Regions from separate parts of the Paenibacillus sp. MER TA 81-3 genome, predicted to be linked through region 1. Evidence: predicted binding sites of a transcription regulator. Region 1 holds the regulator's gene; the other holds the start of a gene.

The links. Region 1 encodes Rex, which represses fermentation and respiration genes when NADH is low (regulators of the CRP and FNR family bind a similar motif). Its sites were predicted from a motif close to TTGTGAAATATTTCACAA; they were not measured.
Region 2: a site for Rex is predicted at 1,523-1,540, ahead of M3650_RS13165 (YwiC-like family protein). Genes of this name have one in related genera too.

Annotation. Positions count from the first base shown of each region.
Region 1 covers NZ_JAMAWB010000018.1:56,774-59,968, forward strand. Annotated here, with positions in the region: gene M3650_RS22590 (cell wall elongation regulator TseB-like domain-containing protein) at 1-263, opposite strand, end outside; gene M3650_RS22595 (amidohydrolase) at 280-1,590, opposite strand; gene M3650_RS22600 (redox-sensing transcriptional repressor Rex) at 1,587-2,234, opposite strand; gene dinG (ATP-dependent DNA helicase DinG) at 2,243-3,195, opposite strand, start outside.
Region 2 covers NZ_JAMAWB010000008.1:91,659-94,853, reverse strand. Annotated here, with positions in the region: gene M3650_RS13170 (sugar kinase) at 1-502, opposite strand, end outside; gene M3650_RS13165 (YwiC-like family protein) at 642-1,400, opposite strand; gene M3650_RS13160 (acyltransferase family protein) at 1,645-2,757, shown strand; gene M3650_RS13155 (D-arabinono-1,4-lactone oxidase) at 2,969-3,195, opposite strand, start outside.

The DNA.
Region 1 (3,195 bases):
ACCAGTCGTTCTTGGTCTTGTTCATCTTTACCTTCAACAACATAGACAATGTCGTCCCATACGCTCTTCTCGACACCGGATATTTCTGCGAGCTTTACACTATCATTCGCTCGGCGAATGATATCAGCTTCTTTCACTCGCTCATCAGCATTTATATATTGCACATACATATATACAGCAGCAATGAGAAGAATCAGAATAAGAACCGCCAGCGGGATATACCATTTCCATTTGGAACGCCGACGTGTGCGGCTTCTTACCATGAATAAATCCCCCCGCTTATCGCTGCAGCAGCTGCTCGAAGCATTGCTGCGTCTCATGACGGATACGTTCTTCATCTAACGTCAGGCATTCGCCATTCTTCACGACCTGTTCTCCATCAATCCATACATGCTTCACATCTTTAGCCGAAGCGGAGTAAATCATGTGAGATACGAGATCCGTATGCGGAATGAAGTGAGCTTGATCGATATCTACCGCAACCATATCTGCCTTCATACCGACCTCAAGCAATCCTACATCAGGAAGCGAAATCGTCTTCGCCCCGTATACGGTACCCATGCGCAGCGCTTCTGCAGCCGGAATCGCGGTTGGATCTCCCGATACTCCTTTGTGTATAAGCGCAGCAAGCCGCATTTCTTCGAACATGTCTAAGTTATTGTTGCTGGCCGGACCATCCGTTCCGAGAGAGACGACAACTCCTGCGCGCAACAATTCAGGAACCCGAGCTACACCGCTCGCCAACTTGAGGTTGCTGCCTGGATTATGAGACACGGCTACATGGTAGTGAGCCAGAATCGCAATTTCTTCATCTGTCAAATGTACCCCGTGTGCAATGAACGACGGTCGCGAAAAGAAGCCCAATTTCTCTAAATGAGCAACCGGACGAAGCCCATAATCCTTCACGTTCTGTTCCACTTCCGCCTTCGTCTCCGACATATGTGTATGAAGAGGTAAATCCATATCATGTGCCGCTTGCACGAACTTCTCAATGAATGCCGGCGGACACGTATATGGCGCATGCGGCGCCAGCACGGTTGTAATCCGTCCATTCGCCTTGCCGTTCCAGTCTTTTGCGAATTGAACCGCTTCTTCAAGCTTCGCATCCTGAACGTCTTCAGGACACAACCCGATTGCGCCGCGCGTCAGACAGCCCCGAATACCGGACTGCTCGCAGACTTTAGCGACTTCATCCATATGATCATACATGTCGACGAACGTTGTGGTTCCGCCCTTAAGCATCTCAACGACGGATAATGCGGTTCCCCAGTACACATCCTGTGCCGTAAATTTCGCTTCCATTGGCCACATTTTCTCCTGCAGCCACGATTGCAGCACCATGTCGTCACCATACCCGCGCAGGAGCGACATCGCAGCATGACCATGCGTATTGATTAAACCAGGCAGGAAGAATAGACCTTTGCCGTTTATTCTCTCTGCATCACTCGTATCGAACTGCGCAGGAAGTGAATCTCCCAAGTGGACAATTCGATCATTTTCAATAACCATCGTTCCCTTGGTTGAGGTTTGCCCGGATTGAGCATTAAGTACCGCAAAGGCGCCATTTTCAATAATGATTCGCTTTGTCATTGGACTGGAACTTCCTTTCCCTGATCCGTTAAATAATAAGCCAGGCTAAACAAATCCGTTGTGAAATCGGCAGTATGCACGCGCACATGAGACGGAACCTTCAAAATAACAGGTGCAAAGTTCAAAATGGCTTCTACACCGGCCTCGACGAATTGCTCCGCTACATATTGCGCTTCCGCGGCCGGAACCGTAATAATTCCGATACGGATGTGCTGATTTCGAACCGTTGTGATCATTTCGCTCATAGGTTGAACTTTCAGATTATTAATATCCGTGCCAATCTTGGACTCCATGGCGTCGAACACAGCTACGATTTTCATGTTGTCTTTCAAGTAGACCGTGTAATTGCACAACGCATGCCCCAGTTTACCGGCACCGACCAAGCCAACGTTAATAATTTGGTCCAGCTTCAATATATGACGGATTTGCTGTATTAAATAAGATACGTCATAACCAATGCCTTTGCGTCCAAAATCTCCAAAATAAGCCAAGTCCTTGCGGATTTGCGCTGGATTTAAATCCAGCTTCTGGCCCAAATCCTGAGAAGAAACTGTCAATACTTCACGCTGCTTCAGTTCTATCAAATGACGCAAATAGACCGGCAGACGTCGAACAACAGCTTCAGATATTTTTAATGTTTTCATATCTTAAATCAAGTCCCCTCATCGCTCTTCAACGTCTTTTGATTATCGTCCAACCACGTTTCAATGCGCGGAACCAACTGCTCTGCAGCCATGTGCTCCATCTTTGGTCCCGGCAAGGAATATAAAAAGTGCTTGCCATAGCTTGTTTCGATCACGCGCGTATCATAGATGATGACGATTCCCTTATCCTGCGAGGTCCGCACCAATCGGCCGAATCCCTGCTTAAAGCGGATAACGGCTTGCGGCACGGAATACTTCCGGAATGGATTCTGATTTTGCCGTTTCAGCCGCTCTGATTTTGCCTCGACCAACGGGTGGTTCGGCGGCTGGAACGGAAGTCGAACAATCGCCAAGCACGTGAGTGCATCTCCAGGAATGTCCACCCCTTCCCAGAAGCTGCTCGTCCCCAGCAAGACGGAAGCGGATTGCTCCCTGAACCTGCGGGTCAGCTTGCTGCGGTTACCGCTGTCAATGCCTTGTCCAAGCACGTGAATCCCGTGAACGCTCAGCGCTTCCTTCAAAGGCGCATATACGTCCCGCAGCATGCGATATGAGGTGAAGAGCACAAGCATTCGTCCTCTCGTTACTTGCGCGACATCCGCTATCGATTGCGTCAACATCTGGTTGAACTTTGCATCTGATGCGCCCTTTACGCTCGGGAAATCACGCGGGATAACGACTAATGCCTGTTCCCGGTAATTAAACGGTGACGGTAATATGACCGTGTGCAGCCGTCCGTCCCGCTCCGCATCCTTCAGCCCGATTTGTTCTGCCACGAACTGGAATGATTTATCGACCGACAGCGTAGCCGATGTCAGAATTACACTTTTCTTCGGTTCAAAAAAATACCGTTTCAGTGCATCACTCACATCGACCGGGACTGCGTACATATGCATCGATTTATGCTTGAACTGGGAATTCCCTTCCATCCAGTAGACCGTTTCCGGGTCTTTCCCCTGCA
Region 2 (3,195 bases), on a different contig from region 1:
CCTTCACACCCGCTGCCTTCGCCGTCCGAACCGCAGCCGCCACCGTATCCGCACTATTATCGCTCAAGGCGCATGTAATGCCGGTAACGTGCAGCATACGTGCGGAACTTATATATTCCATATCCAAATGCTCCGGCGCCATACGGCTTGCAGCGGAGCCTCTGCGATAGTAGTATACGGACGATTTGCCTGCCACAAGCTCTCTCATCATCAGGCCGGTCGGCGCATCGCCGACAAGTGCGGCCCGGGAGACATCAACGCCTTCCCCGCGAATCGCCTTCCAGATGTGATGGCCAAGCGGGTCTTTCCCCAATCGGCCGCACCAACCGGCACGGTGACCTAAGCGTGCCAAGCCGATAGCCACATTGCTCTCGGCGCCACCGAATGATTTTCCTACCGTCTGCGCATACTCCAGCCCCCGTGTGTCGGCAGAACTAAAGAGCGCCATCGACTCGCCAAAAGTTACTACTTCTGGTTCGCTCCCCCTTGATAACGCTTGCATGTTGCCGCAACCTCCTTCGCCCCACAACCCATTGGTTCACTATCGTTCATGTCCTTAATCATAATCCTATATTTGCCACAGCGTCAATTGATAAAAAGACAAGGCCCTTCCCCCAATTCAGGCAGAACAGCCTTGCCAATCAGAGCAATGCAATGAGTGAACAAGCGGTGACGGCACTGAATCCAATCTCCGAAATGCCGACCTGCTTCACCGTTACGGCTTGCTTCGGCATCCAGACCGCGCGGATGAACAACAGCGCAAACGGCACTGTAATCCACGCTGGAAACAATAGTCCAACAATGGACGCCGCAATCAGGTGCACGATGATCGATAATGCATAATATATGGGATTTCCTTTTTCGCGAATCATCGTCTTGACATAAAAAACAGTACCGACAAAGTACAGCACACAAGCGGCACACAAGCGCCAAGCCAAGCTCCAGTCCGTGCCACCGCCAATCTCGAACGAAATGATAAGCATCCAGCAAAATTGCAAAACGGCAACGAAATCATTTACTAGATGCCGCTCGTTCTTCTGCTTAGCAAACATCAAGTTAACAACGAACAACGGCAGCATCACCGCGCCCATCCACCAAATATCGGGGCGAAGCGCGACCACGACAACGGCGGATACCACAAAAATAACTCCGTATACCAGCATAGGACCTAGATAAACCGTTATCCGCCTCGTTTTTATCCACTGCATGCACGCAAAGGAACCGCAGTACACAGCCAGCCAGGCCACAAACAGCCATACATGTGTCATGTTAGGCCGGCTCGCAAACATACCGACTACAAAAGGCACGATCAGCATGGCCCATGCTCCGTGCTGATTCGGTATGTATGAACGCACACGCTTGAGCAGACGGCTGCGACTATCGGCAGACACGGTAGACATGTTCTGCATCCCCTTTCATTTCCCCTATGTTGATATGTTACTTCAAGGATGAGCTCCTGTCTAAGGCGACGGGGCAACGTTCGCAATTCTGTCAAAAGTGCGCAGCGCTTTCGCCTCAGTCTTTGTGACCTTAATCACAATATATGCCGATAAGCTATGATAACTTTAAATTGTAAATAACAAGAAATTTCGGCTAATATACAAAGAGGCCGATTGGTTGATGTTGTAGGGAGGGACATACACCATGTGGGAGCGTTGGTTGACACGAACCGCCCCCGAAAATGCATCGGTAACGTCACATGGGAGTGGAGAGACGTTTGCATTAAACTTGCGTTTTTTGTTAATCGTATGCGTATTTGTCGGCAATGCTATCGAGCCTCTTATTGGCGGCATGCCGGAAATCAAAGCTTTGTTTCTATGGATTTATGCGTTTCATATGCCTCTGTTCGTCTTTGTGACCGGTTATTTCGCGCGTCATAACTTGAACGGTATGGCTGGTATTCGCGTTCTGAAGCAGATCGCCCTGCAGTATGTCATTTTCCAGTCGATATATTCGCTGCTCGATGTGTTCTTGTTCCGGGTTCCGGGCATTACGCATTCTTTCTTCATGCCCTATCTATTGCTGTGGTTCCTTGTCGGGCATATGTTCTGGCGGCTTATGATGATGCTCTTCACACGCTATCAGGTCCGCCATCCGATCATCTTGTCGCTCATACTCGGCGTGCTCGTCGGATTTCTTCCGGTAGAAGGCGCATGGCTTGGCATCTCGCGGTCTGTCGTATACTTGCCGTTTTTCGTCATTGGCTACACTTTCAATTTCGATGCATTCCGCGCACGATTTACGCCGGCGCTCCGCCTGCTGGCGGCAGCCTTATCCGCTGGAATTCTCGTTACGTTGTACTTGATGGCGAATCGGATCAACCCAGTCTGGCTGATGAACAACATGACATTCCACGAGCTGGGATGGACGGGCAATATCTGGACGGCATCTGTTCTGCGGCTTAGCATTTATGCACTGGAAATCATCGCTTCCATCGCTTTCCTCGCATGGGTGCCCAAACGCAACAACGGCATCACCGCTCTCGGTCAACGCACACTTTACGTCTTTTTGATTCATGGAATCGTCATTCGCTTTGTCGTGTATTCCGGTATCTACAATCACATTTCTGCCGGGATTGAAACAGCTCTGTTAATTGCCGCTTCCGTTGCGGGCGCAATTATGCTGGCGCAGCCTCATGTTCGGGAATGCTGCCATCCGATCATTGAACCGAAATGGGACAAAATTGCCGCATGGACACGCCGATCCGTGTTTTACCGCGGAATGACAAGAATGAGCCGGCAAGCGCAAAGAAAATAAAATCCATGTCGGTATAAAGACATGCTCAATAATATATATGAGCCGCCCTGTCAATGTTAGGGCGGCTCAGCTTGTTGTGAAGCCCAAAATGAAGTAAAAAGGAAGCAAGCATGGTGGGGATATCCGCTTCCGTCACTGTTGAATCCAAGTCATTAGGACGAGACTATGCGGGGATGACTCGGATTCAAAGGAGATCGAAGGAGATCGCCAGTCACTCCCCCAACACCCGCCTGACGTAGCGGTTCATCAGGATGCCGTCCGGATCGCATTGCCCGCGAATCGTCATCGCCTGATCCCACTTCGGATAAAGAGGGCGCAATTGCTCCGCCGTAAACGAATGCCACTTGCCCCAATGAGGCCTGCCTCCGTAATGAAGCAATATGCGCTCCATTTCCTGAAAATACGCTTGAAACGGCATTCCCTTATACATATGTACCG